DNA from 3 places in the Pseudomonas paraeruginosa genome. Region 2 is predicted to be linked to each of the others. Evidence: predicted binding sites of a transcription regulator. Region 2 holds the regulator's gene; each other region holds the start of a gene.
What was found. Region 2 encodes FliA, which starts transcription of late flagellar genes. Its sites were predicted from a motif close to CTAAAGTTTNNNNNNNNNNNGCCGNTAA; they were not measured.
Positions count from the first base shown of each region.

Region 1: the regulator FliA is predicted to act here: its motif matches at 3,976-4,003, upstream of motA (flagellar motor stator protein MotA).
Region 3: the regulator FliA is predicted to act here: its motif matches at 6,939-6,966, upstream of B7D75_RS16820 (methyl-accepting chemotaxis protein).

Region 1 is NZ_CP020560.1:5,421,857-5,431,618, forward strand. Features, by position in the region: gene queG (tRNA epoxyqueuosine(34) reductase QueG) at 1-305, shown strand, start outside; gene orn (oligoribonuclease) at 339-881, opposite strand; gene rsgA (small ribosomal subunit biogenesis GTPase RsgA) at 994-2,013, shown strand; gene motB (flagellar motor protein MotB) at 2,018-3,046, opposite strand; gene motA (flagellar motor stator protein MotA) at 3,066-3,917, opposite strand; gene B7D75_RS25755 (HDOD domain-containing protein) at 4,058-5,569, shown strand; gene rhdA (thiosulfate sulfurtransferase) at 5,643-6,458, shown strand; gene asd (archaetidylserine decarboxylase) at 6,462-7,331, shown strand; gene fimW (cyclic-di-GMP receptor FimW) at 7,648-9,471, shown strand; gene fimX (cyclic di-GMP-binding protein FimX) at 9,536-9,762, shown strand, end outside.
Region 2 is NZ_CP020560.1:3,722,519-3,732,280, forward strand. Features, by position in the region: gene B7D75_RS17595 (chemotaxis protein CheA) at 1-65, opposite strand, end outside; gene B7D75_RS17600 (protein phosphatase CheZ) at 265-1,053, opposite strand; gene B7D75_RS17605 (chemotaxis response regulator CheY) at 1,073-1,447, opposite strand; gene fliA (RNA polymerase sigma factor FliA) at 1,550-2,293, opposite strand; gene fleN (flagellar synthesis regulator FleN) at 2,290-3,132, opposite strand; gene flhF (flagellar biosynthesis protein FlhF) at 3,268-4,557, opposite strand; gene flhA (flagellar biosynthesis protein FlhA) at 4,641-6,764, opposite strand; gene B7D75_RS17630 (TPM domain-containing protein) at 6,903-8,237, opposite strand; gene B7D75_RS17635 (TPM domain-containing protein) at 8,270-9,538, opposite strand; gene flhB (flagellar biosynthesis protein FlhB) at 9,611-9,762, opposite strand, start outside.
Region 3 is NZ_CP020560.1:3,562,353-3,572,114, reverse strand. Features, by position in the region: gene B7D75_RS16855 (xanthine dehydrogenase family protein molybdopterin-binding subunit) at 1-883, opposite strand, end outside; gene B7D75_RS16850 ((2Fe-2S)-binding protein) at 880-1,371, opposite strand; gene B7D75_RS16845 (MarR family winged helix-turn-helix transcriptional regulator) at 1,577-1,999, opposite strand; gene B7D75_RS16840 (substrate-binding periplasmic protein) at 2,036-2,941, opposite strand; gene B7D75_RS16835 (amidohydrolase family protein) at 2,940-3,974, shown strand; gene B7D75_RS16830 (DUF3859 domain-containing protein) at 4,044-4,520, shown strand; gene B7D75_RS16825 (winged helix-turn-helix transcriptional regulator) at 4,729-5,169, opposite strand; gene B7D75_RS16820 (methyl-accepting chemotaxis protein) at 5,270-6,895, opposite strand; gene fabB (beta-ketoacyl-ACP synthase I) at 7,046-8,263, opposite strand; gene fabA (3-hydroxyacyl-[acyl-carrier-protein] dehydratase FabA) at 8,275-8,790, opposite strand; gene B7D75_RS16805 (ATP-binding protein) at 8,979-9,762, opposite strand, start outside.

The DNA of each region.
Region 1 (9,762 bases), 1.7 Mb from region 2:
TCTGCCCGTGGAACCGCTTCGCCCGTCCCACCGGGCAGGGCGACTTCCAGCCGCGCCACAGCCTGGACAATGCCGGTCTTGCCGAACTGTTCCTCTGGAGCGAAGAGGAGTTCCTCGGCCGCACCGAGGGTTCTCCGCTGCGCCGCGCCGGCTACGAGCGCTGGCTGCGCAACCTGGCGGTGGGGCTGGGCAACGCGCCCTCGACCATCCCGGTGCTGGAAGCGCTGAAGGCGCGCCGCGAGCATCCTTCGGAACTGGTCCGCGAGCACGTGGAATGGGCGCTGAGGCGCCACGGGGAAACCTAGCCCGGCCGGCGCCTGCCGCCCGGACAGGGCGGATCAGAGCTTGATGAAGTGGTCGCGGTAGTGGCGCAGTTCGGCGATCGACTCGCGGATATCGTCCAGCGCCAGGTGGGTGTTGCCCTTCTTGAAGCTTTCGCGGACCTGCGGCGCCCAGCGCGCGGCCAGTTCCTTGAGGGTCGAGACGTCGAGGTTGCGGTAGTGGAAATAGCCTTCCAGCCTGGGCATGTGCCTATAGAGGAAGCGGCGGTCCTGGCAGATGCTGTTGCCGCAGATCGGCGAACTGCGCTTGGGCACCCACTGCTCGAGGAAGGCCAGGGTCTGCGCCTCGGCCTCGGCCATGCTCACGGTGCTTTCCCGGACCCGCTGGGTGAGCCCGGACTGGCCGTGCTGGCGGGTATTCCACTCGTCCATGCCGGCGAGGACTTCCTCCGGCTGGTGGATGGCGATCACCGGGCCTTCGGCCAGGGTGTTGAGGTCACTGTCGGTGACGATGGTGGCCATCTCGATGATGACGTCCCGGTCCGGATCGAGGCCGGTCATCTCCAGGTCGATCCAGATAAGGTTCTGCGGGTTCTGCATGGGGGAGTCGCTCCAGTCGCTATGCCGTGCATTCTAGCGTGGAACGCCGCCGCGCGAATGGTGGCGTCGCGCCCATGCTAAACTCGCCGCCGATTTTTCTTGCGGACGCATCATGGCCAGACGCCACTTGACCCGCCGGCAGAGCTGGCGCATCGAAAAGATCCAGGAAGAACGCGCGGCCCGGGCGGCGCGCCGCGAGTCGCGCGCGGTCGAGGAGATGGAAGGTGGCGACCTGGGGCCGGAGCAGACCGGCCAGGTGATCGCCCACTTCGGGGTGCAGGTCGAGGTCGAGTCGACCGACGGCCAGGTCTCGCGCTGCCACCTGCGGGCCAACCTGCCGGCGCTGGTGACGGGCGACCAGGTGGTCTGGCGCGCCGGCAACCAGGGCATCGGCGTGATCGTCGCGCAACTGCCGCGGCGCTCCGAGCTGTGCCGACCGGACATGCGCGGCCTGCTCAAGCCGGTGGCGGCCAATGTCGACCGGATAGTCATCGTCTTCGCCCCGCGCCCCGAGCCCCACGCCAATCTGATCGATCGCTACCTGATCGCTGCCGAACATGCCGGCATCCAGCCGCTGCTGCTCCTGAACAAGGCCGACCTGGTCGACGAGAGCAATGCAGAAGACATCGATGCGTTGCTGAATGTCTACCGCACCCTGGGTTATCCGCTGATCGAAGTCTCGGCCTTCAACGGCCTGGCCATGGACGAACTGCGCGGCGCTCTCGACGGCCACGTCAGCGTCTTCGTCGGACAGTCCGGGGTCGGCAAGTCGTCGCTGGTGAATGCCTTGCTGCCGGGCGTCGACACCCGCGTCGGCGATCTCTCCACGGTGACCGGCAAGGGTACCCACACCACCACCACCGCGCGCCTGTTCCATTTTCCCGGCGGCGGCGACCTGATCGACTCGCCCGGCATCCGTGAGTTCGGCCTGGGCCACGTGTCGCGCGACGATGTCGAGGCCGGCTTCATCGAATTCCGCGAACTGCTCGGGCATTGCCGCTTCCGCGACTGCAAGCACGACCGTGAACCGGGATGCGCCCTGCTCCAGGCCCTGGAAGACGGCCGCATCATGCCGCAACGGATGGCCAGCTACCGGCACATTCTGGCGAGCATGCCGGAAGCGGACTACTGAAGATTCAATTGCCCCTGATCTGATCCAGCTTCAGGCTGCCGCCATCGTCGAACAGGTTGAGCTTCTTCTGCACCTCGTCCGCCGGCAGCGGCGGCTGGGCGCCCGTCGCCGGCGCGCCGGCCGGAGGCGCCGGCTGCTCGGCTGGAGCCGCCGCGGGTGCGCCGGTTTCGCCTTCGATGGCCTTCTGTGCCTTGCGGGTCAGGACCACGATATCGATCCGCCGGTTGACCGGGTTCAACGGGTCCTTGTCGTCGAACAGTCGCGCCGAGGCGTAGCCGACCACCTGGGATATCTGCGTCTCTGGATAACCACCGGCTACCAGCGCGCGGCGCGCGGCGTTGGCGCGGTTGGCCGACAGCTCCCAGTTGCCGAAGTCGCCGTTGCCGGCGTAGGGCTTGGCATCGGTGTGGCCGCTGATGCTGATCTTGTTCGGCACCTGGCGGATGGTCTCGGCCATCGCCAGCAGGATGTCCTCGAAATATGGCTGCAGGCGCGCGCTGCCGAGATCGAACATCGGCCGGTTGGCGGCGTCGACGATCTGGATGCGCAGGCCGTCGCGGGTGATCTCGAAGTGGATCTGGTCCTTGAAGTCCTTGAGCATCGGATTTTCGTCGACCTTGTTCTGCAACTCCTGCAGCAACAGCGCCAGGCGCTCGCGCTCCACCTGCTCGGCCAGGCTCTCGGCCTGGTCGGCGTTGACCTGGTGGTCCTGCTCGGGACTGATCCGGCTTTCGTTGGAGTCGGGCTGGGCCTGGACCTGCGGGTTGAGGGTCTTGTCCGGCGCCGGCGTCGGCGTGCCACCGAGGTCGATGACATAGGGACTGGCGCTTTCGCTGAAGCCGATGGGGTCCTGGAAGTAGCCGGAGATCGCCTTCTTCTGCTCCGGCGTGGCCGACGACAGCAGCCAGAGCACCAGGAAGAACGCCATCATCGCCGTGGCGAAGTCGGCGAAGGCGATCTTCCACGAGCCGCCGTGGTGGCCGGCGGCATAGCGCTTGACGCGCTTGACGATGATCGGCTGGTTGTTGTCCATCTATCGACTATGCCTCCACTCAGCGGCCGCGCACGGCCTGCTCGAGTTCGGCGAAGGTCGGCCGATGGCCGGGCAGCAGTACCTTGCGGCCGAACTCGACGGCCAGCGACGGCGGCATGCCGGATGCGGAGGCGACCAGGCAGGCCTTGATCGCCTCGAACAGGTTCAGCTCCTCCTTGGCGTCGTGCTCGAGGGCGCCGGCCAGCGGGCCGACGAAGCCATAGGCGGCGAGGATGCCGAGGAAGGTCCCGACCAGCGCGGCGGCGACATGGTGGCCGATCTCCGCCTGGCTGCCCTCGCCGAGCAGCGCCATGGTGATCACGATGCCCAGCACCGCGGCGACGATGCCGAAGCCCGGCAGGGCGTCGGCGACCTTGGTCACCGCATGGGACGGGTGCTCGAGGTCCTCCTTGAGGCTCGACAGCTCCATGTCGAACAGGCCTTCCAGCTCGTGCGGCGCCATGTTCCCGGAGGACATGATGCGCAGGTAGTCGCAGACGTAGGCGGTCATCCGCTCGTCCTTCAGCACCCCCGGGTACTTGCTGAAGATCGGGCTGGCGGAGGGGTCCTCGATATCCGCCTCGATCGCCATCATGCCCTCGCGCCGGCTCTTGTTGAGGATCTCGTAGAGCATGCCCAGCACTTCCAGGTAGAAGGTCTGGGTGAAGCGATGGCCGAACATCTTCGGCGCTTTCTTCAGTACCACCATGAAGGTGTTGCCGGGGTTGGCCTGGAGGAAGGCCCCGAGGGCCGCGCCACCGATGATCAGGACCTCGAAGGGCTGGATGATGGCGCCGATCTTGCCACCGGAGAGCAGATAGCCTCCGAGGACGCTGGCGAAAACGACGATGATGCCGATGATTTTTGACATGAGGACCGGACGTACGAAATGAACAGGATAAGGAGGGGGACTGCTAGGCTCCCTCTTGTTATCGGTAGCTAGCCGCAAGACTATAGTCCGAATACTCGAAAAGCCAGTTCGCCGCCTCGCCGAGACCGAGCCCGACACCCATGACAGACCGCCTCGCCGCCTGGCTCGAAGAACTCGACCGGCAACCCCTGCCGATCCCCGCCAGCCAGTACGCCAGCCTGCATGCCGCGCTGAGCGACAGCCGCCGTTCGCTGCGCGATATCGCCGACCAGTTGCAGGGCAGCCCGACCCTGGCGCTGTCCATCCTGCGCGAGGCCAACCGCGCCGAAAGCGCCCGCGACAATCCGGCGGAAAGCCTGGAGGTCGCCCTCAGTCGCCTGGGACTGGCGCGCGCGAGCCAACTTCTGAAGACCCTGCCGAGCATCCAGGATGCCGACATGCCCCGCGTCCTCGCACAGATGCTGCTGATCAGCCAGCACGCCATGCAACAGGCCAGCGGCCTGTTCGGCGCGCGCCTGGCCCGACTCTGGCAGGAAATCCACTGGGGCAGCCTGCTGACCATGGCGCCGGTCTGGGCCCTGGCCAACGCCCGACCGCAACTGCTGGAGCAGTGGCAGCAGCGCGTGCTGGTACAGGGCGAACCGACCTTGCGGGTGGAGCGCGAACTGCTCGGCATGCGCCTGCTGCCGATCTGCCTGGCGCTGGCCGAGCGCTGGCGGTTGCCGCAGTGGGTGATCCAGGGCTATCGCCTGCTGGCCTGCGACCGGCGCCTGCTGGTCCGGGCCCTGCGCATCGCCCGCGACCACCAGTCGCCCCTGCTCCAGCAACAGCAACTCGATGCCCAGCCCGATCTCGCCCGCTGGCTGACCCAGCCGGCCAACTGCACTCTCCTCGCCAACGGCCTGGCCATCGCCGCGCACCAGAGTTGGGACGGGCCGCACATGCTGCGCTGGCAGCGCCTGACCGGCCTTTACCTGGGCCAGCCGCTGACCGAAGTCCAGCAGCAGGTGCACATGCTCGCCGCGCAGAGCGCGCGCCTGCACGCCCGGCCGCCGCTGTGGCATCCGGCGGTGGCCTTGATCTGGCCCTGGCAGACGCGCCGCTGGCGGGCCGAGGCGGCACCGCCACCGCCGCCCTCGGCGGAAGCCCTGGCCGAATGGCGCAGGCACTGCGCCGAGCTGCTGCGCGAACCGAGTCCCTTCAGCAACGTGGTGCAGCTCACCGCCTGCGCCCGCGATGCGCTGCGCGCCTGCGGCCTGCAACGGGTGATGCTGCTGGTCGCCGACCGTACCCAGATGCATCTGCAGGCGCAGCAGACCTCCGGCCTCGAACCCGGCCAGGAGAAATTGCAACTGGAGATTGCCGGCAGCCCGCTGTTGCAGAAGCTGTTCCAGCAACCGGCCCTGCTGCGCATCGGCCCGAACAACCAGGATCAATTGCTGCCGGCCCTCCCCGAGCCGCTGCGCCAGCGGTTCCCCGGTCCACACCTGCTGCTGCGCTCGCTGGGCAACGGTACGCGGGTGGTGATGCTGCTCCTCGCCGACCTCGCCGGCCAGCCATTTAGCGACCTTCACGCCCAGGCCTTCGCCAAGACCGCCCAATGCACCGAGCGCGCGGTCCAGCAGTTCGGCCGCCAGCGTCGGACGGAATGAACGGCCAGCCCGGCGCACTGGACAGGCACGCTTTCCGTTAAACTGCTGCCCTTTCCAACCCGGGGGTACTCGCATGTCCGTCTTCTCCGACCTGCCATTGGTGATCGAGCCCAGCGATCTCGAGGCGCGCCTGGGCGCACCCGAGCTGATCCTGGTCGACCTGACCAGTGCCACCCGCTACGCCGAAGGGCACATCCCCGGCGCGCGTTTCGTCGATCCCAAACGCACCCAGTGGGGACAACCCCCGGCACCCGGCCTGCTGCCGGCCAAGGCCGACCTGGAAGCCCTGTTCGGCGAACTGGGCCACCGCCCGCAGGCGACCTACGTGGTCTACGACGACGAAGGCGGCGGCTGGGCCGGCCGTTTCATCTGGCTGCTCGACGTGATCGGCCACCACCGCTACCACTATCTCAACGGTGGCCTGCCGGCCTGGCTCGCCGAGACCCGGGCGCTCGACCGCGAGGTCCCGGCGCCTGCCGGCGGCCCGCTGCCGCTGACGTTGCACGACGAGCCCACCGCCACCCGCGAATACCTGCAAAGCCGCCTCGGCGCCGCCGACCTGGCGGTATGGGATGCTCGCAACCCCAGCGAATACGCCGGCACCAAGGTGCTCGCAGCAAAGGCCGGGCACGTGCCCGGCGCGATCAATTTCGAATGGACCGCCGGCATGGACCCGGCTCGCGCCCTGCGCATCCGCACGGATATCGCCGAGGTCCTGGAGGACCTCGGCATCACGCCGGACAAGGAAGTGATCACCCACTGCCAGACCCATCATCGCTCCGGCTTCACCTATCTGGTCGCCAAGGCCCTGGGCTACCCGCGGGTCAAAGGCTACGCCGGCTCCTGGTCGGAATGGGGCAACCACCCCGATACCCCTGTAGAGGTTTGAGGAATGTCGTTCAAAGATCGCCTGTTCATCTGCTGCCAATACCTGCTGCCGCACCATCTGCTGTCCCGGTTGGTCGGCTTCGCCGCCGACTGCCGTGCGACCTGGTTCAAGGACCGCCTGATCGCCTGGTTCGCCCGGCGCTACCAGGTCGACATGCGCGAGGCGCAGGTCGAGGACCTGCAGGCCTATGAACACTTCAACGCGTTCTTCACCCGCGCCCTGAAGGACGGCGCCCGCCCGCCGGCCCAGGAGCCCGGCGCGGTGCTCTGCCCGGCGGATGGAGCGATCAGCCAGCTCGGCCCGATCGAGCACGGGCGGATCTTCCAGGCCAAGGGCCACAGCTACAGCCTGGCCGAACTGCTCGGCGGCGATGCCGAACTGGCCGCGCCGTTCATGGGCGGCGACTTCGCCACCGTCTACCTGTCGCCGCGCGACTACCACCGCGTGCACATGCCGCTGGCCGGCACTCTGCGCGAGATGGTCTACGTGCCCGGGCGGCTGTTCTCGGTGAACCGGACCACCGCGGAAAACGTCCCCGAGCTGTTCGCCCGCAACGAACGGGTGGTCTGCCTGTTCGACACCGAGCGCGGACCGATGGCCGTGGTGCTGGTCGGCGCGATGATCGTTGCCTCCATCGAGACCGTCTGGGCCGGCCTGGTCACGCCGCCGAAGCGCGAGCTGAAGACCTTCCGCTACGACGAGGCCGCACGCGCGCCGATCCACTTGGAGAAAGGCGCCGAACTGGGCCGCTTCAAGCTCGGCTCCACCGCCATCGTCCTGTTCGGCCCGCAACAGGTCGCCTTCGCGCAAGGCCTCGGCGCAGCCACCCCGGTGCGCATGGGCGAATGCCTGGCGCTGCCGAAACAGGCCTGAGCCCCCGGGACCGGGACCGGCAGGGTTCCGTCCCGCATCTTCCCCGCCGGGCGTTACCGGCGGGACCGCGTCGTCCGAGAAGCTGCGAGTCCGTTTCTATACTGCTAGAGTTCGGAAAAGTCCTAGGCGGGACCGGTTCGCCGGCCCGATGTCCAGGAAAGCGGACTACCGCACAGTTCCTCGCCTGGCCACGACGTTGAATCAGCTCCCCGTGTTAAGAAAGCAGGGGCGCAGCCGCGGCGATCGGATGTCCGGCACCTCTCCGGGGCGTCGTGCCCTGCGGAGCCTTTCAAGTAGCGGAGCCGTCTAACCCCACATGGAAAACCAGAGCCCCCACCTCTCGTTGCGCGTCCCCACTCCGACGCAGCAGAACCTGAGCTTCTGCGACGCCACCCCGAAGGACCTCAGGTACTGGCTGGCGCACCTGCCCAAGGCCAACCTCGGGGAAACCGCGCGCCAGCTCTACCAGGGCCTGATCGAACTCAACCAGCTGGTGCTGCCCGCCGAGGCACGCCTGCAACTGCTCGAACTGTTCCGTCCGGAAGTTCATTTCGTCTGCTCCCATCTGGAGCGGCACTTCCTCAACCAGGCCATCGTCCTCGACGAGCGCCCACGCAAGATCGCCAATCTCTGCCAGGCGCTGCAGAACCACCTGGCCATCGGCTACAAGCTGATCGTCGTGCAGGAAGCGCCGCGCAACAACCGCGAGCGCGCGCAACTGCTGGCGGTCGGTATCCAGCGGGCGATCCGCAGCCTGTGCGGGCCGCTGGTCCGCGCCAACCAGCTGTACTGCCCGGTGCCCGAAGGGCTGTGGCTGGAATTGCACCAGCTCTACCAACTGGCCAGCCAGCGCGGCGTGCACCGCCTCGCCGTGCGCGACGAACTGGCCAAGCACACCCGCGGCCTGAGCGTCGAACAGGCCTACCTGATTCCGCTGCTGCTGGGCTGCGCGCGCTGCAACCAGATGCGCCAGAACAATATCGCCCGGCTCGCCGAAGTCCTCGAGCCGTGGAGCCAGTTGCTGTCGATACAGGCTGCGGCGCTACCCGGCTCGCTGTTCGTCGCCGTGCCGCAGATCGACGGCCCGCCACGCTACCGCTCGCTGTACCCGGAGAACCCGCAGGCCAACGCACTGGGCATCGACCCCCAACCCCTGGTCGACCTGATCCGCGAATACCTGCTGCTGCCCGAGGCCGAACGCGCGAAGGCGCGCCTGCCGTTGATCGAAGGGGTCACCGTGGACCTCCTCCAGCATCTTTCCTCGGCCTGGGGCGACATCGCCGAGCGCACCTTCCAGCGTACCCAGGGACAGGGCCAACTGACCCTGTGCATCGGCATGAGCGCCCTGCACTACTTCCTCGCCGGACGCCGGCCGTTCAACGAGGTCCTGCAGATCCAGGAGGCGCCCGAGGCGCCTCGCTTCAAGGCCGAGGTCCAGGACGCCTGGGCCGGCGCCTTCGATGCGCAGAAGGTCACCGACTGGCAGCCCGGCATGCCGCTGGAGGAAATCGAGTATCGCCCGCACCAGTCGCCCCGCGGTGGGCAACCCGGGCACCCGCAGGCCCACGCACAGGCCGACGCCACCGAGGACTACCCGACCTACGCCCTGCCCATCGTCAACCACAGTCCCGGCGGTTATTGCCTGAGCTGGCCGAAGGAGGTGCCCGCCCAACTGCAGGCCGGCGAACTGGTCGGCCTCCAGGACCTCCCCGGCCAGGCCTGGAGCATCGCGGTGGTGCGCTGGATCCGCCAGGTGCGCAACGGCGGCACGCAGATGGGCATCGAGATGATCGCCCCGGCGGCCCAGCCCTGCGGCCTGCAACTGCTGCGCAAGACCGAGCAGAGCAGCCACTACCTGCGCGCCCTGCTGCTGCCCGCGATCGCCGCGATCTCGCGGCCGGCGACGGTGATCACCCCGCGCCTGCCGTTCCAGGAAGGCAGCCGGGTACAGATCAACCTGCACGGCGAGGAGCGCCGCGCACTGCTCAACCGCCGACAGACCTCGACCGGCAGCTTCAGCCAGTTCGAATACCGCTCGGCGGAACCGGTGAACACCCCGAGCGATAAGCCGGTCACAGCGCCGGTGGCCCAGCCGCACGCGGGGGAGGAAGATTTTGACTCGCTCTGGAAGTCTCTGTAGATTGCCCCGACACCTCCATTCGTCGTCTTTTCGCGCCCGCCCGGACGCGGACTGAGCCCTTTCCATGGCCATCGAAAAGAAAACCATCCGCCTGCTGATTCTGGAAGACTCGCAGAACGAAGCCGAACGCCTGGTCAGTCTGTTCCGCAATGCCGGCCACGCGACCCGCGTACATCGACTGACATCCCCCGAGGACCTCGCCGAAACCCTCCAGCAGAGCTGGGATCTGCTGATCGCCGCACCGGACAGCGAATGCCTCGACCCCGGCGAGGCGCTCGCCACCCTGCGCCG
Region 2 (9,762 bases):
TCGAGAATCTCGCCGGCCTCAACCAGGAAGTCCTGGAGGATTTCTTCATCGGCGTCGAAGCTCATTCGGCTGCTCCCAGAGACGTGTTACTCGAAAGGGTCGGCAAGACCGCGGTCCTGCCGGAAATACCGGTCCGCGCCTTGCGGACCGACCTTCGTCCGCGCCGGGATCACCGGCATGACGAAGGCTGTGCCGGCGTCCCGTCGACGCCAGCGTTCAATGCATACTTAACGGCAGCTACGCCGCAGTCTTGAGCCGGGCGGGTCAGAAACCCAGGCTGGACAGCAGATCGTCCACGTCGTCCTGCCCGGACACCACGTCTTCGCGCTTGCTCGCGGCGACCTGCGGCCCTTCGCCCTTGGCCGAGCGCTCCAGCGCGGCCTGGTGGCGCATGCTCACGTGGTCGTGCTCGATGCCGGCGTAGCGGTCCACCTGCCCGGCCATCCAGACCAGCTTCACCAGGTTGCTCTCGACCTCGGTGACCAGCTTGGTGACGCGCTTGATCACCTGGCCGGTCAGGTCCTGGTAATCCTGAGCCAGCAGGATGTCGTTGAGCTGGGAAGACAACTGCCCGGCGTGCTCGCCGCTACGCACGAGGAACTGATCGATGCGCTTGGCCAGCTCGCGGAAACCGTCGGCGTCGATTTCCCGGCGCATGAAGCGTTGCCAGTCCTGCTGCAGTGCCCGTGCATCGTCACCCATCTGGTTGACCAGCGGGGCGCTCTGCTCCACGAGGTCCATGGTCCGGTTGGCGGCCTTCTCGGTCATCTCCACCACGTAGGAAAGACGATCGGTGGCGTCGGCGATCTGCGACATTTCCTGCGCGTGCGGGGAATGCGGGTCGATCTGGAAATCGACGATGGCGTTGTGCAGTTCGCGGGTCAGCTTGCCCACTTCCTGGTACAGACCGCGGTCCCTGGCCTGGCTGAGCTCCTGGATCAGTTGCACCGCCTGCTGGAAATGTCCCCGTTCGAGGCAGTCCACCAGTTCGCGCGCGTGTTTTTTCAGGGTCGATTCGAATTCATCGCCCGTGGAATCGTTACCAAGCACCATGACACCCTCTTGGCCGGCTTCAGCCGTTGACCCGCTCGAAAATCTTCTCGATCTTTTCCTTCAGGACCTGGGCGGTGAAGGGTTTGACCACATAGCCGTTGACCCCGGCCTGGGCCGCTTCGATGATCTGGTCGCGCTTGGCCTCGGCGGTGACCATGAGTACCGGCAGGTGCTTGAGGCGCTCGTCGGCGCGCACCGCGCGAAGCAGGTCGATGCCGGTCATGCCCGGCATGTTCCAGTCGGTGACGAGGAAATCGAAGTTGCCGCTGTGCAGCATCGGCAGCGCCGTGGTGCCGTCGTCGGCCTCGGCGGTATTGGTGAAGCCCAAGTCCCGCAAGAGGTTCTTGATGATGCGTCTCATCGTGGAAAAGTCGTCCACGATGAGAATTTTCATGTTCTTGTCCAAGTAGACCTCCGTACAGACCAGGACGCGTCCCAGCGGGACGCGCCATACATTCTTTTGCGTTAACGTTTACAAGCCGCGGTCGAGGCCGCTTCAGGCCGACCGCCAATCCGCCAGGCGCGCGCGCAACCGCGCGGCGCACTGGCTGTGCAACTGGCTGACCCGCGATTCGCTGACGCCCAGCACCTCGCCGATCTCCTTGAGATTGAGCTCCTCGTCGTAATACAACGCCAGGACCAGGCGCTCGCGTTCCGGCAGCTTGGCGATGGCATCCGCCAGGGCCGCCTGGAAACGTTCGTCGAGCAGGCCGTGGATCGGCTCGTTGTGACTGAGGCTGGTATCTTCGGGCAATCCATGTTCGCCGTCCTGCAACAGGTCGTCGAAGCTGTACAGGCGGCTGCCCTGCGTGTCGCTGAGGATGCCGTAGTAATCTTCGAGGCTCAATTGGAGTTCGGCAGCAACCTCGTGATCTTTAGCGTCGCGGCCGGTTCTCGCCTCGATCGCGCGGATCGCGTCGGTCACCATGCGGGTGTTGCGGTGCACCGAGCGCGGCGCCCAGTCGCCCTTGCGGACTTCGTCGAGCATGGCGCCGCGGATGCGGATGCCGGCATAGGTCTCGAAGCTGGCGCCCTTGCCGGCATCGTATTTCTTCGCTGCCTCGAGCAGGCCGATCATGCCGGCCTGCATGAGGTCCTCCACCTGCACGCTGGCCGGCAGGCGGCCGAGCAGGTGGTAGGCGATGCGCTTGACCAGTGGTGCGTAACGCTGGATCAGTTGCTCCTGGGAGTTCTGCGCTTGCGCCTTGCTGTACATACGCACTCCAGAGGCCGCTGTCATACGGCCGAGCCTGTCGCGGGATGTTGGACCAGTCGTTCGACGAAGAACTCCAGGTGCCCGCGCGGGTTGGCCGGCAGCGGCCAGCTGTCGACCTTCTGCGCGACCGCCTTGAAGGCCAGTGACGCCTTCGAGCGGGGGAATGCCTCGTATACGGCTCGCTGTTTCTGCACGGCCTTGCGTACCGACTCGTCGTAGGGGATGACACCTACATACTGTAGTGCGACGTCGAGGAAACGGTCCGTGACCTTGGTCAGTTTGGCGAACAGGTTGCGCCCTTCCTGCGGACTGTGGGCCATGTTCGCCAGGACCCGGAAGCGGGTCATGCCGTGGTCGCGGTTGAGCAGCTTGATCAGGGCGTAGGCATCGGTGATCGAGGTCGGCTCGTCGCAGACCACCAGCAGCACCTCCTGCGCCGCGCGGACGAAGCTGACCACCGAATCGCCGATCCCGGCGGCGGTGTCCACCACCAGCACGTCGAGGTTGTCGCTGATATCGCTGAACGCCTGGATCAGGCCGGCGTGCTGCATGGGCGAGAGATGCACCATGCTCTGCGTGCCGGAGGCCGCGGGAACGATACGCACGCCGCCGGGACCGAGCAGGAGGACGTCGCGCAGCTCGCAGCGTCCTTCGATCACGTCGGCGAGGGTGCGCTTGGGCGTGAGCCCCAGCAGGACGTCGACGTTGGCCAGGCCGAGGTCGGCATCCAGCAGCATGACGCGACGACCGAGATCGGCCAGAGCCAGTGCCAGGTTCACCGACACATTGGTCTTGCCGACGCCGCCCTTGCCGCCAGTTACTGCGATCACCTGTACGGGATGCATGCTACCCATCTGCTTCATACCTTGTGTTGTCGTCTTCCCGGGAAACCCTTCCAGGGTCTTCCGGTATTGGCGGGGCCGATGCACCATCGGTCCCGGCCCGGCGGAAGCCACCTTCGCTTCCGTCACCCGCGCCACGCGCGGCACTCACCGATCTCAGCCGACACGCCGCGCCGGTTGCTGATAGAGCCCGGCGAACATCTCGGCCATGGCGTCCTCGCTGGGTTCTTCCGGCGCCTGCAGGCTGACCGCCCGGCTGACCAGCTGGTGGCTGCGCGCCACCTGCAGATCGTCCGGAATCCGCGGCCCGTCCGCCAGATAGGCTACCGGGAGTCGCTGGGCGATAGCCAGCGCCATCGATTCACCGAGGCTGCCCGCCTCGTCCAGCTTAGTCATGATGCAGCCCGCCAGCCCGCAGTGCCGATAGGTCTGGTAGGCCGACCTGAGCACCTGGCTCTGGCTGGTGGTGGCCATCACCAGGTAATTCTTCACGTTCAGGCTCGGCGACGCCAGGGCCTCGAGCTGCATGCGCAGGGCCGGATCGCTGGCCGGCAGGCCGGCGGTGTCGATCAGCAGCATGCGCTTGCGCGCCAGCGGCGCCAGGGCCTGGATCAGCGACTGGCCGGGGTCGACCAGGGTCACCGGCACGTTGAGGATCCGCCCGAGGGTCTTGATCTGCTCCTGGGCGCCGATCCGGTAGCTGTCCATGCTCACCAGCGCCAGACTCTGCGCGCCGTACTTGAGGACGTAGCGCGCGGCCATCTTCGCCAGTGTGGTGGTCTTGCCGGCACCGGCCGGGCCGACCAGGGCCAGCACGCCACCGGCGTCGAGCGGGTCCTGGTCCGGCGTCGGCACGGCGCGCGACAGGTGTGCCAGGAGCATGCGCCAGGCCTGGCGGGTATCGCCCACCGCGGCGACTCGCTCCAGCAGCGGCTTGCTCAGCTCCGCCGGCAGGCCCATGCGTTGCAGGCGGCGCCAAAGATTGGCCTGCTGCGGGCGCTGATGCTGCAACTGGCCCCAGGCGATCGAACCCAGCTGCACCTCGATCAGTTCGCGCAGGCCGTTCAGCTCGAAGCGCATCGCCTCCAGGGTCTGTCCGCCCGCCGCGGCCTTGGCCTGCGGCGCCGCCATGGACTCGGCGAGGGTCGGCCGCGCCGGCTTCTGCTCGGCGAACAATTGACGATCCTTGCGCTGGCTTTCCGCCGGCCGGGCCGTCAATTCGGCGCGTGCCTCGGCGATCCGCGCCTGGGTCTTGCGCAGTTCCACTTCCAGCGCCGGATTGGGCTTGCTCGGCGCCGGCGGGGCCTGGTAATCCAGCGCCGCGGTCAGCTCGATGCCGCCGGCGACCCGGCGGTTGCCGAGGATCGCGGCGTCCGGACCCAGTTCGTCGCGGACCAGTTTCATGGCCTGACGCATATCGGCGGCGAAGAAGCGTTTGACTTGCATTGCCCGAACCCCTCAGTTCAGTAGTCTTGCCGGCAACCTCTGGTTGCCCGGTGTGCCGGCCCTGGAGCCGGCGCAGCCCTCGTTCAGTTCTGTCCCACCGTCGCGACGATGGTGACCTGCTTGTTGTCCGGGATTTCCTGGTAGGCCAGCACATGCATGCTGGGCACCGCCATTCGCGCGAAGCGCGACATCATCGAACGGATCGGCCCGGCAACCAGCAGGATCGCCGGCTTGCCGAGCATCTCCTGGCGTTGCGCGCTCTCGATCAGCGAGCGTTGCAGCTTCTCGGCCATCCCCGGCTCCAGCAACATGCCGTCCTCGGAGCCTTGCCCGGCCTTCTGCATGCTGTTCAGCAAGATCTGTTCCAACCTCGGCTCGAGCGTGATCACGGGCAGCTCCGGCTCAAGCCCGACAATGCTTTGCACGATGGCGCGGGACAACGCGACGCGTACCGCCGCGACCATCGCGCCGGGATCTTGACTCCGCGGAGCGACGTTGGCGATGGCCTCGGCGATGGTCCGGATGTCGCGCACCGGCACCTGCTCCTGAAGCAGTGCCTGCAGGACCTTGAGCAGGGTGGACAGGGAAATCAGCCCCGGCACCAGCTCCTCCGCCAGCTTCGGCGAACTGCGGGCGAGCAGTTGCAGGAGCTGTTGCACTTCCTCATGGCCGAGCAGCTCGTGGGCGTGCTTGTGCAGCACCTGGTTCAGGTGGGTGGCGACCACGGTGCTGGCGTCCACCACGGTGTAGCCCAGCGACTGCGCCTGGTCGCGCTGGCCGGGCTCGATCCATACCGCCTCCAGGCCGAAGGCCGGGTCCTTGCCGGCGATGCCGTTGAGGCTGCCGAACACCTGCCCGGGGTTGATCGCCAGCTCGCGATCCGGATAGATCTCCGCTTCGGCCACGCTGACGCCCATCAGGGTCAGGCGGTAGGCGTTGGGCAGCAGGTCGAGGTTGTCGCGGATATGCACCGAGGGCATCAGGAAGCCCAGCTCCTGGGACAGCTTCTTGCGTACGCCCTTGATCCGCGCCAGCAGTTGCCCGCCCTGGTTGCGGTCGACCAGCGGGATCAGCCGGTAGCCGACCTCCAGGCCGACCATGTCCACCGGGGTGACGTCGTCCCAACCCAGTTCCTTGACCTCCTGGGCGCGCTGCGCCGGCAGCAGCTCCTGCTGGCGCTGGACCTCCTGCTCGGCGGCCTGCCTGGCCTTGTTCTGGCGGTGCCAGATCCAGTACGCGGCGCCGCCGGCCAGGGCGCCGAGACCGATGAAGGAGACGTGCGGCATGCCGGGGACGACGCCCATGGCGATCAGGATCGCCGCGGAGATCGCCAGCGCCTTGGGCGAGGCGAACATCTGCCGGTTGACCTGCTGGCCCATGTCCTCGGAGCTGGACACCCGGGTCACCATGATCGCCGCGGCGGTCGACAGCAGCAGCGACGGCAGTTGCGCCACCAGGCCGTCGCCGATGGTCAGCAGGGCGTAGACCTTGCCGGCGTCGCCGAAGGACATCGAGTGCTGGATCATGCCGATGGCGATGCCACCGATCAGGTTGATGAAGAGGATCAGCAGGCCGGCGATGGCGTCGCCGCGGACGAATTTGCTGGCGCCGTCCATCGAACCGTAGAAGTCGGCCTCCTGGGCCACCTCGCTACGGCGCTTCTTGGCTTCCTCCTGCTCGATCAGGCCGGCGTTGAGGTCGGCATCGATGGCCATCTGCTTGCCGGGCATGGCATCCAGGGTGAAACGCGCGCTGACTTCGGAAATCCGCCCGGCGCCCTTGGTCACCACCACGAAGTTGATGATCATCAGGATCGCGAAGACCACCACGCCGACCACGTAGTTGCCGCCGATCACCACCTCGCCGAAGGCCTGGATCACCTTGCCCGCGGCGCCGTGGCCGTCGTGGCCGTGGAGCAGCACCACGCGGGTCGAGGCGACGTTCAGCGCCAGGCGCAGCAGGGTCGCCACCAGCAGGATGGTCGGGAACACGGCGAAGTCCAGCGGCCGCAGGGCGTACACGCAGACCAGCAGGACCACGATGGACAGGGCGATGTTGAAGGTGAACAGCACGTCAAGCAGGAACGGCGGGATCGGCAGGGTCATCATCGCCAGCATGGCCAGCAACAGGACCGGCACGCCCAGGCTGCCACGGCCCAGTCCCGCCAGGTTGCTGCGCACATTGCTGATCAGTTGCGTGCGGTCCACTCTCGACTCCCCTGCCCTGCGTGTGGCGCCCGAAGACAGGCGCCGTACAAACTTTTGACGCCGGAATGCGCGTCGAGCGGGTCAGTGCAGGAACCGTTCCAACTTTTCAATTGCTTGATTGAAAAAGGCTTTTCCCTATCACCAGCTGCCGGAGGCGCCACCACCGCCGCTCGAGCCGCCGCCGCCGGAGAAGGAGTCGGACGACGAACTCGACGATGACGACGAAGAAGAGAAACTCGACGCCCCCTGGTATCCGCCGCCCCGCCTGCGCCGTCCGCCCGGACCGCCGGAACCGACGTTGCAGCCGATGAACAGCGGCAGGCAGGCGGCGGGCAGGATGATCAGCGCCTCGATGCTGTTCAGGGGGTCGTCCACCAGCAACAGCAGGCACTCCAGGGCCAGGGTCAGCAGCAGTCCCAGCAGACCCGGCAGGCAGGCCCGGCGGCGCCCCTTGCGCAACCCCTGCCAGGCCCCGGCCAGCATCAGCAGCGTCAACCCCAGCGACAGCGGAACGGCCAGCCCGTAGTGGAGCACCGCCACGCCGTAGCGGCCATAGGCCCAGAACAACCCCAGCGCATAGAGCGTGAGAACGGCGAAGAACCAGCGCGCGCCGCGCGAATACTTGAGCAGGGCGCCGAAGCCGACCCCGAGGAACGCCACCAGCTGCGCCACCGGCACCATCGCCCACACCGGCCAGTGGCGCCCCAGCGCCAGCGCCGCGCCGAGCGCCACCAGCGTCCCGAGGATCCAGTACCAGGATCGCGGGCGCACCAGCAACAGCACGCCACCGAAGGCGCCGAGCAGGAAGACGATGCCCAGGGTTCGCTGCACCCTGTCGGGATCGATCGGGTCGCGCGGCGGCGGCGGCAACGCCTCGCCGTCGATCAGGCGGACCAGGCGCTGCGCCGCCGCTTCCAGGCCGCCGGCGTAGTCCTGCTGGCGGAACGCCGGGGTCATGTATTCACGAATGATCCGCCCGGCATCGACGTCGGTGATCGCCCCCTCCAGGCCATAGCCGACTTCGATGCGCATGCGCCGGTCATTCTTCGCCACCAGCACCAGGACGCCATCGTCGACGCCCTTGCGTCCCAGCTTCCAGGCCTCGAAGACTCGCACCGCATAGGCCTCGATGCTGTCCGGATAGGTACTGGAAACCATCAGGATCGCCACCTGCGCGCCCTTGCGCGTCTCGAGCGTCGCCAGGGACGCCTCCAGGCGGGCGCGCTCGCTGGAGTCGAGGGTCGCGGTAAGGTCGGTGACCCGCCGGGTCAACACGGGGACCTCGGCGGGTTCGTATGTCGCATCGGCCGCCCCCTCCATCCCGTCGACAGCGTCCTCGGCGGCAGCGGACGCCGGCGCGGCGGCGCTGACCGGTGCCGCCACGGCGGAAACGGACGGAACGTTAACGGCAACGGCACAGAGCAGCGCGCCGAACAGGCGAAACATGACGAGATAACGCATGATTGCAGACATCCTTGTCTCCGAATGCAATGAACGGGAAGCCACTACCAGCTGCCGGAGGCACCGCCTCCACCGCTGGAGCCGCCACCCCCGGAAAATCCGCCGGACGACGAAGAGGAAGAAGACGAACCGCCGCCGGAACCTCCCGACGAACCTCCGCCACTCCCGCCCAGGCGCACCCGGCCGAATACCAGCAATCCCAGCATGAGCTGGAACGGTATCAGAGCCAGCCAGGCCAGCGGCGCGTCCAGCCCACCGGACAGCAATCCGAGCAGCGGGTAGGCCGCCAGCCACGCCCACAGCCGGCGCTGGAAACCCTTCCGCCGCTCGCGCCACAGGGAACGCATCAGGCGGTAGTTCAGCCAGCCGAGCGTCGCCAGCATCAGCACCCCGGCCGGCCACAGCAGGCCGTAGATGAAAGACACCGCGCTGAAGAAATGCGCCGCCAGCCCGAGCAGGGCTATATAGACCAGTACGCCGATCACCAGATGGAACACCGGGCGCACCGTCCACAACGCGCCGAAGGTCGCGCCGCCGACCAGCATGCACAGCGGAGCGACCAGCAGCACGCTCAGCCATTCGCCGGAGGCGCCGGCCAGCGTACCCAGCGCCCAGCAGCACAGCGCACCGCCGAGCAGCCAGGGCCAGCGCGCCGGCCGGGCAGTCAACAGCACCCCGGCGAGCGCCCCGTAGACGAAGGCGACCAGCAGCGCCCAGGCTTCCGCCGGCACTTGTCCCAGCGAGACTCCCGGCGCATCCGACGCATCCGACGCCGCCACGGCAACCGGCAGCGATTCGCCGTCGACCAGGCGGATCAGTTCGGCCACCGCGGCCTCGACCCCGCCGGCGTAGTCACCCTGGCGGAACGCCGGGGCCATCCGCTCGCGAATGATCCGTCCGGCGACCACGTCGGGCACCGCGCCCTCCAGGCCGTAGCCGACCTCGATGCGCATCCGTCGGTCGTCCTTCGCCACCACCAGCAGCAATCCGTCGTCGACCGTCTTGCGCCCGAGCTTCCAGGCCTGGAACAGCTTGTCGGCGAAGGTCTCGATGTCCAGGCTGCCGGTAGTCGCCAGCATCACCACCGCGATCTGCGCGCTGCGGCGGCGCTCCAGCGCCTCGAGCCGTTCCACCAGGCGCAGGCGCGTCGCCTCGTCCAGGGTGTTGGTGGTATCCACCACCCGCTCCGACAGGGGCAAGGCGACCCATTCCGCCGGCGCTTCGGCGTGCGCGGGCATCCAGGGCACCAGCCAGGCCAGGGCGAGCAACAGGAGCAAGCGTGGGAAAATACGATCAGACAGGGTTCGATCCATGAACGGCAGAGCTCTCATCCCGAGCGAGTAGCGGCCAAGGCTGCCACAGCGCGGCGCGCAGCTCCAGCCCGGTCATTCGTCGCGGCGCAGGTCCGGCGGGATCGGCAGGTCCTTCAGGGGGCTCGGGCGCTTGCCCTTGCCGGCCTGGTACTGCTTGAGCTGGTAGACGTAGGCCAGCACCTGGGCGACAGCCAGGTAGAGGCCGGCGGGAATCTCCTGGTCGA
Region 3 (9,762 bases), 160 kb from region 2:
GCGGCGGCAGCCCCTGCCAGTCCTTCCAGCGCACCTCGAGCTGGCGCGCGGCGCGGATCGCCTGCTCCTCGCGCTCGCAGACCACGCCGACGAAGTCACCGATCACGACCACCTTGACCAGTCCCGGCAGTCCGGCGAGCGAGCTTTCGTCCACCGCCAGCAGGCCGCTGCCGAGCGGGGCGCCGACATCCGCGCCGGTATAGGGCGGACGCACCACTCGCCCATGCAGCATGCCGGGCAGGCGCATGTCGTGGACATAGGTCAGTTGGCCGGTCAGCTTCGCCGGGATATCCACCCGGCGCACCGGCTTGCCGACCAGGCGGTATTCGCTGCGCGGCTTGAGCGGCGCCTTGCCGTCGATGTTCAGGTTGAAGCGCTGGCCTTGCAGCAACTCGCCGTAGCCGATCCGTCGCTGCGGATCGGCGGCGGCGAAGACCTGGCCGTTTTCGCTGCGCAGGCTGTCCGGATGCACCGGGAAATGGCTTCCGGCCTGGCGCAGGAGGAAGCGCCGGGCTTCGGCGGCGGCCTGGCGCAGCGGCACGGCGCTGACCTGGATGCTGGCGCTGGCGATGGTCGGTCCCTGATTCGGCGTGCGACTGGTATCGCCGAGGATCATCTCGACCTGGTCGAACGCGACGTCCAGTTCCTCGGCGACGATCTGCGCCAGTGCCGTGCGGATACCGGTACCGAGGTCGACGTGACCGCAGAAGGCGCTGACCTTGCCGTCCGCGGCGATGGCGATGAACGAGTCGACCTGGTCCAGCGGCAGGTCGGTGGCGCCCTGCTCGGCGAGGGCGAGCAGCGGGGCGGGCAGGTTGACGGTGACCAGCAGCAGGCCGCCGGCCTTGAGGAAGCCGCGTCGCGAAGGATTGGCCAGGCTCATGCCGGGTGCTCCTCCTGGCGGTCCTTCAGGCGTTCGGCGGCACGCCGCACGGCCTTGAGAATCTCCACATGGGTGCCGCAGCGACACAGGTTGTAGGCCAATTCCTGGCGGATCTCGCCGTCGCTGGGATCCGGGTTGCGATCCAGCAACGCCTTGGCGGTCATCAGCATGCCGTTGATGCAGTAGCCGCACTGGGCGGCCTGTTCGTCGATGAAGGCCTGTTGCAGCGGATGGGGATGGGCGGCGTCGCCGAGTCCCTCGAGGGTAACCACCCGGCGGCCGACGGCGGCCTCCACCGGGGTGATGCAGGAGCGGGTGGCGACGCCGTCCATCAGCACGGTGCAGGCGCCACACTCGCCGAGGCCGCAGCCGAACTTGGGACCGTTCAGTTGCAGGTCGTTGCGCAGGACATAGAGCAGGGGGGTATCGGGGGCGACATCGAGGCGCAGGGACTGACCGTTGACGGTCAGGGCAAGGGCATCGCTCATGGCGGTTTCTCCCCATGCCGGGGGCATGGCTGTTCATCAGGCGGATATCCCGTCGGCCGTGCCTGGTAGCGTGCGGCTATGCGGGAATTTGTTTGTATACAAACATGTTATGGACGCCCGCGGCGAACTGTCAATGGCAGGCGGCTACGACGAAAGGCGCAGGTTCGAGCGGCGAAGCGCGGAGAAAAGACAGGCCGGAATGGCGTCAGAGCAGGCGAGCGAGCAAGGCGCGCAGGGTTTCCTGTTCTTGCGGGGAAAGAGGCGCCAGGGCCTGCCGGTTGATCTCGCGGGCGGCCGCCAGGCCGGCCTCGAGTTCGGCGCGCCCGGCAGGACTGAGACTGACCAGCAGGCGGCGACCGTCGTCCGGATCGGCGCTGCGCAGAATCAGCCCGCGCTTGTCCAGGCGCTCGACGACGCCCTTGATGGTCGCGGCATCCATGGCGGTGAGCCGGCCCAACTGGTTCTGCGGACAGGGGCCGGTCTCGCCGAGGCGAACCAGGGCGGCCCACTGGGTCGGCGTCAGACCGTTGCCGATGCCGCTGGCGAACAGGGCCGCATAGCGCTGGTTGGCCTGGCGCAGGATGAAGCCGAACTGGTCGTCGAGGCGGTATGGCGCGGTACGGGACATGCTGGGCGTCGGTGGTGAGGTGAGGCCTATTCTAGCTCATGGACGGTACCAGAGTTCCTTGCGCTGAAAGGGAGTTTTCTTAGGAAGATAAGGATTTTCCAGTTCGATGATTCTTCGATTCTGTAAGGCAAGCTTGCCCAGCAATGTCTTGAAATGGCGCTCGAACAAGCGCTCGAAGCTGCCGTCATCGATGGCTTTCTCCAGCCCCTGACGGATGGCGTCGGCCAGTTCCGGGCGCTGGCGGGACACGAAGAAATAGAAGGCGGCGGGATAGTGCAGGACCACATGCTCGTCGATCGCCAGGTGCAGCCCGGCGCGGGAAGCGTCTTCCAGCTCGCCGTCGACCACCACCACCTCGCGGGGGAATACCTCGAAACGGCCGGCGTCGAGCATGCGGAACAGGCTCTCGTAGTTCTGGCTGGTCTTCACCTCCAGGCCGTTGGCGCGCAGGATCGCGGTGTCGGCCCAGTCCTGGCGCTGGCCGAAGCGGAAACGACGGAGATCATCCAGGCTTCGCACGGGCGCCAGGAGTTCCTTGTGGGCGGTGCTGACCAGGGGGAGGCGCCAGCCGATCAGGCCGCGATAGATCGGAATCCTGACCGGCAGGAGGGCGTCTTCCAGGTCGTCGCGGGTCTGCGCCCACATCACCTGCAGGCTCGGGTCGTCCTGCTCCAGGCGCAGTTGCGCGCGCGATTGCGGCATGGGTTGCGGGCTGGGCTCCAGACGGTAGTCGCCGCCGCTCCTGGCCAGGGCCAGCTGCAGCAGTTCGACGACATAGGGTTCGGGATTGCGTCCTTCGGAGTGACGCGGATAGACCAGCCGTTCACCGGCCCCGGCGTGCCACGCCAGCAAGGCGAGCAACAGGACGAACCAGCGTTGCGGCGAACCCCGGCCGAGCGGCGACGGTCTATGTTCACTCAGGCCTATCAGGAGGAATGCCATGGCTGGCTCCCGTTCGCGTGCCCTGTTCTCGACATTGTTCGCCCTGTCCCTGGTGGCGTCCACGACCCTTGCCAGGGATTATCGCTACAGCGACGCCCATGTGCACTATGTGGATTTCTTCCAGGAAAGCGAAGGCATGCCGCGCTTGCTGGCGGCGATGGACAAGGGCCGGGTCGAACACGTCATGCTCAGTGGCATCGCGGTCGCCAAGAAATGGCACGAGGACGAGCCGAAGCGACCGCGCTACTACGCTGGCGACGATGCCGGTGCCTACTGGTACAGCGCCACCGACGTGATCGTGGCGGCGGCGGTGAAGTCCTTGCCTGCCGAGCAACGGCGGCGCGTGCATCCGTTCCTGACCGGTTTCAATCCGACCGACAAGAACGCCGACGCCCACATTCGCCGCATGCTGGAGCTGGACCCGGGGCTCTGGCAGGGCATCGGCGAGATCTTCACCCGCCACGACGACCTCACCGCGCTCACCTATGGCGATGTCCCGCGGGCCAACAACGAGGCTCTGGCGCGGGTCTACCACCTGGCCGCGGAGTTCGACCTGCCGGTCCTGCTGCATGCCAACGTGACCTCCAAGCGCGAGCGCAACCCGCTGTACCTGGCGGAAATCGAGGAGCCCCTGCGCAACCATCCACATGTACGCTTCATCTGGGCCCACGCCGGGACCAGCATGGAGATCCATCGCCACCAGAAGAAACTGGATTTCCTCCTGCCGACCCTGGGCCGCTTGCTGGAGCGCTACCCGAACCTGTACATCGACCTGTCCTGGTCGGTGTTGCGCCCGTACCTGCTGGACAAGCAGGGCAAGCCCGACCCGCAGTGGCTGGCGCTGGTCGAGCGGTTCCCGCAGCGCTTCATGCTCGGCTCCGACGTGGTCGGCCAGTTCGACAGCCTGCCCGGGCTGATGACGAGCTTCGACCCGTTCCTCGACGCCTTGCCCGAGTCGGTCGCCCGCCAGGTGGCGCGGGACAATTTCCTCGCGGTGCTGCCGCGCCAGCCGGCCGATCCGCGAGGCGAATAACCCGGATCGGTCATCAGTCTGTCATGCCGGTGTCATAGGCTCGCGGCCAGTCCCATCCAGGAGTGAGTCATGTCCTTCATGCGTTCTTGCATCAGTCGTTCCGTCTTCCTGCTCGGCGCCGGCGTCGCCGCGGCGGCGCAGGCCGAGGTGCGTATCGACGGCCCCATCGAGTACGGCGTGTTCGAAAGCCGCTACCAGGATTTCCAGCCCGGCGAGCGGGTGCTGACCCGCAGCGAGCAGAACATCCAGCGGACCACCGAAGTCCCGGCCAAGCTTGGCACCAAGTTCGGCATGCGTTATCAGCTCAGCGGCAAGCAGGAAGGCGATACGCCTTTGACGCTGCTCTACCTCACCCCGGGCGTGGTCACTCCGGATGGCCAGCGGCATGACAGGTTCGAAGTGGTGCAGAAGCTGGTGCCGGGCGCGCCGACCGATGTCATGGCCTACGAATTCACCGAGCCGCACGAGGTGGTGAAGGGCGAGTGGCGACTGATGGTGTTCCAGGGCGACCGCCTGCTGGCGGAAAAGACCTTCGACGTGCGCTGAGCGCGCGCCGGGCGAAGTGTTCGTTTTCTTGCGCTGACTGCGCTGTAGTGTGGAGTATCGGCGGATGACACCGGCAACGTTGTGCGCCCTGACCGACAGGCGCCAGCGGCCGGTTACCAGCTTGCCCCGGGGCGAATGACCGCCCGCGTTGTCCGCCGTTTTCGACGGAGTGCTCGCGGATGCCGAAGGTAGCCTGTTCGTCCGTCGATCAGTCCCTGCTGACTCGGGTATCTTCCGCGGCGAGCGGACTGCCGTCGCCGGCGCGTACCTGCAGGCGCGGCACCGGCTGGCCGCCGTCGCGCTCGACGAGGCGGACGTGGGATTCGTCCGGGGCGAAGAAGTAATCCTCGCCCCATTGTCGAATCGCCACCAGCAGGGGGAAGAGCGCGCGTCCCTTGTCGGTCAGTAGGTATTCCTGGTGACTGCCGCTTTCGGCCGGGACCGCCACCATCACGCCGTGTTCCACCAGGTTGCGCAGGCGCGCCGCGAGGATGTTCCGGGCCAGGCCGAGGCTTTTCTGGAATTCGCCGAAGCGCGTCAGACCTTCGAAGGCATCGCGCACGATGAGCATCGACCAGCCGTCACCGATCACGTCCAGCGGACGGGCGACTGGACAACTGGCTTGCTTGTGGCTGGTGCGCTTGACCATCTTGGCGGCTCCGGTGGGGATCGGGTTCCATGGTAAAACCCGGGCTCCACGGCGGGCAACCGGAGGAAAAGCGCCGCCGTGAGGCGGCGCACCATGCCGTTCAGACGACGAAGCGGGTGACCATGTTGTTCAGGTCGATGGCCAGTTGCGACAGTTCCTGGCTGGCGGCGGCGGTCTGGTTGGAGCCGGCGGAAGTCTGCAGCGAGATGTCGCGAATGTTCACCAGGTTGCGGTCGACCTCGCGGGCAACCTGGGCCTGTTGCTCGGAAGCGCTGGCGATCACCAGGGTGCGTTCGTTGATCTGGCCGACCCGTTCGGCGATCTCGTTCAGCGCCAGGCCGGCGGCCTCGGCGATCTCCAGCATGTTGCGGGCGCGCACGCTGCTGCTGTCCATGGCGCCCACCGCGGCACCGGTGCCGTCCTGGATATTGGCGATCATCTGCTCGATCTCGCGGGTCGACTCCTGGGTCCGGTGGGCGAGGGCGCGGACCTCGTCGGCGACCACGGCGAAACCGCGGCCCTGCTCGCCGGCGCGTGCCGCCTCGATGGCGGCGTTGAGCGCCAGGAGGTTGGTCTGCTCGGCGATGCCGCGGATCACGTCGAGAACCTTGGAGATGTCCTGGGCCTTCTCCGCCAGGCCGCCGACCAGTGCCGAGGTGTTGTCGACCTCCTCGCTCATCAGGCGGATCGCCTGGACGGTCTCCAGTACGCGCTGGCGGCCGTTCTGCGCCGACTGCTCGGAGGCGGACGAGGCGTCCGAGGTGGAGCTGGCGTTGCGCGCGACCTCCTCGACCGCGGCGGTCATCTCGTTGACCGCGGTGGCGGCCATCTGGATTTCGTCGTTCTGCTGGGTCAGCGAGCGATTGCCCTGCTCGGTGACCGCGCTCAGTTCCTCGGCGGCGGAGGCCAGCTGGGTCGCCGAGCTGCCGATCTGCTGGATGGTCTGGCGCAGTTGCGCCTGCATGCCCTGCAGGGCGACCAGCAGCTTGGCCGGCTCGTCGCGACCGCTGGTGTCGATACGGCTGGTGAGGTCGCCCGAGGCGATCACTTCGGCGACCCGCAGCGCTTCGCCGAGCGGACGGGTGATGCTGCGGGTGAACAACCAGGCCAGCAGCACGGTGCCCAGGCCGGCGACCAGCAACACGCCGATCACCGCCGCGAAGGCGTTGTCGTAGACCTCGTCCGAGGTCTTGCTGGCCTGGCTGGCGCCCTTGGCGTTGAAGTCGATCAGCGCCTGCAGTTGCTGTTGGGTGGCGCGGTACTGGTCGAGCAGGGTGGTTTCGGTGTACTGGCGGGTTTCTTCCAGCGGTTTGCCGCGCGACATCTGCACCAGTGTCTGCTGGCTCTGCAACAGTGTCTGCCGGGCGGCCAGGTAGCGCTCGTAGATCGAGCGTTCCTCGGCGCCGGTGATCAGGCGCTGGTAGGCGCCTTCCCGATCGGCCAGTTCCTTGCCGATCTCCGTCATGCGGCTCTCCAGGAAGCGCTTGGCGCTATCGTCCGCCGCCAGCACATGGGCCAGCTGAACCTGCCGCAGTTCGGCCAGCAGGACGTTGATCTCGCCGCTCTCGCGCACGCTTGGCAGCCAGCTGTCGCTGATGTCGGAGGAAGCTTCGTTGAGCGAGCCCATTCGGTTCAGGGAAAAGATCCCGGTGATGACCAGCAATAGGGTGATGAGGGCGAAACTCAGGGCGGCACGGGTCGCGATGGGCATACTGCGCAAAGACATGGTGGCGTGTTCCAGGGGGCAGGGGGGGACAGGGCTGTTCAGGCTATCGGCAGGCAAGACGGGAGGTTTAGGCCGTTCATGCGATTTGGCAGGCGAAACGCCGGGCACAAAAAAGCGCCCCGGAGGGCGCTTCATGCGGCGATGGCGGGATCAGCCCTGCCAGCGCTTGAGGACCAGGGTGGCATTGGTGCCGCCGAAGCCGAAGCTGTTGCTCATGACGGTATCCAGCCTGGCGTTCTCGCGGGTCTCGCGGAGGATCGGTAGGTCGGCCACTTCCGGATCGAGTTCGTCGATGTTGGCGGAGCCGGCGATGAAGCCGCCTTCCATCATCAGCAGGCAGTAGATCGCCTCGTGAACGCCGGCGGCGCCCAGCGAGTGGCCGGACAGGCTCTTGGTCGAACTGATGGCCGGGGCCTTGTCGCCGAACACTTCGCGTACGCCGCGGATTTCGGCGACGTCGCCGACCGGGGTGGAGGTGCCGTGGGTGTTCAGGTAGTCGATCGGCGCGTCGACGGTGGCCAGTGCCTGCTGCATGCAGCGGATCGCGCCTTCGCCGCTCGGGGCGACCATGTCGTAGCCATCGGAGGTGGCGCCGTAGCCGACGATCTCGGCGTAGATCTTGGCGCCGCGCTTGAGCGCGTGCTCCAGTTCCTCGACCACCACCATGCCGCCACCGCCGGCGATGACGAAGCCGTCACGCTTGGCGTCATAGGCGCGCGAGGCCTTTTCCGGGGTGTCGTTGTACTGGGTGGAAAGCGCCCCCATGGCGTCGAACAGGCAGCTCTGGCTCCAGTGTTCCTCTTCGCCGCCGCCGGCGAAGACCACGTCCTGCTTGCCCAGCTGGATCTGTTCCATGGCCTGGCCGATGCAGTGCGCGCTGGTGGCGCAGGCGGAGGAAATCGAGTAGTTGACGCCCTTGATCTGGAACGGGGTGGCCAGGCAGGCCGATACGGTGCTGCCCATGGTGCGGGTCACGCGGTATGGGCCGATGCGCTTGACGCCCTTTTCGCGCAGGGTGTCGATGGCTTCCATCTGGTTCAGGGTGGAAGCGCCGCCGGAGCCGGCGATCAGGCCGGTACGGGGGTTGGAAATCTGTTCCGGAGTCAGGCCGGAGTCCTTGATCGCCTGTTCCATCGCCAGGTAGGCGTAGGCGGCGGCATCGCCCATGAAGCGGAATACCTTGCGATCGATCAGTTCTTCGAGGTTCAGGTCGACCGAGCCGGAAACATGGCTGCGCAGGCCCATCTCGGCATAGGACGGATTGAAGCGAATGCCGGGCCGACCCGCACGGAGGTTGGCGGAAACGGTGTCTTTGTCATTGCCGAGGCAGGAAACGATGCCCAGACCGGTGATAACGACGCGACGCATGCGGATAACCCTTAGAAGCTGTCAGTGGAGGTGAACAGGCCGACGCGAAGGCCTTCGGCACTGTAGATTTCGCGGCCATCGACGCTGACGGTGCCGTCGGCGATGGCCAGGACCAGCGAACGATTGATCGTGCGCTTGATATGAATGTTATACGTGACCTTCTTCGCTGTCGGCAGAACCTGACCGAAGAACTTCACTTCGCCCGACCCCAGGGCGCGACCGCGGCCCGGATTGCCCTGCCAACCCAGGTAGAAGCCGACCAACTGCCACATGGCGTCCAGGCCCAGGCAGCCGGGCATGACCGGATCGCCTTCGAAGTGGCAGGCGAAGAACCACAGGTCGGGGTTGATATCCAGCTCGGCGACCAGTTCGCCCTTGCCATACTTGCCGCCGACATCGCTGATGTGGACGATGCGATCGATCATCAGCATGTTGGGGGCGGGAAGTTGCGCGTTACCCGGGCCGAACAGCTCGCCGCGACTGCAGCGCAGCAGGTCTTCTCGGGTGAAGGCGTGTTGTTTGGTCATGCGAGCTCCTCAAAAATCCCTGAACTGCAGGGTTGTGGCGGTTCGTCCAGCGGCCGTCGCGCCGGGTTATTGTATCGGCGTCGGGGCGGCAGCCTAGTCATAGACTGTTGCGTTGCGGTGAAAGTCACAGTGTCCGGCGAACAGATGTTCACTTTATTCCCGCGTCCGCTTGCCGCCCTTGTCGCAGATCAGTCCGGCTCCGCCCCTCCGCTGGCGTTCGATGCCCTGGAGAGGTCCGGCTGCGAGCCGATCCAGCGTTGCAGTATGCGTTGCAATTCCGCCCGTTTGAATGGTTTGGCCAGGTAATCGTTCATTCCCGCCTGCAGGCAGTTCTCCCGGTCGCCCTGCAGGGCGTTGGCGGTCAACGCGATGATCGGTACCTGGCGGCCGTTTTCCTGGGCCCTGATCTCGCGCGTCGCCGCATAGCCATCCAGCACCGGCAGGCGGCAGTCCATCAGGATCGCGTCGTACTGCTGGCGTTCGGCGTGGCGCACCGCCTGGATGCCGTCGGCGACCAGGGTGACGCGATAGCCGAGGCTGCGCAACATGGCTTCTATGACTGTCTGATTCACCGGATTGTCCTCCACCAGGAGGATTTCCTGACCGGCGGCGACCGGGCTGGCGCCACCGCTGGCCTGCTGCGGGTGCGGCAGGGACTGCTGGAAGGGCAACGGGATCTCCAGGGTGAAGGTCGAGCCGCAGCCTTCCTTGCTTTGCGCCTGCAGGGTGCCGCCCATCCGCTCCGCCAGGGTCCGGGCGATGGCCAGGCCGAGGCCGGTGCCGCCGTAGCGGCGGGAGATCGAGGAGTCGGCCTGCTGGAACGCGTCGAACATGTGTTCCAGGCGTTCCGGCGAAATGCCGATGCCGCTGTCGTGCACCGCGCAGGTCAGCCACAGCACCTCGTGATCCAGAGCCTGCCATTCCAGACTGAGGTGGATGGAGCCTTCCTCGGTGAATTTCAGCGCATTGCCC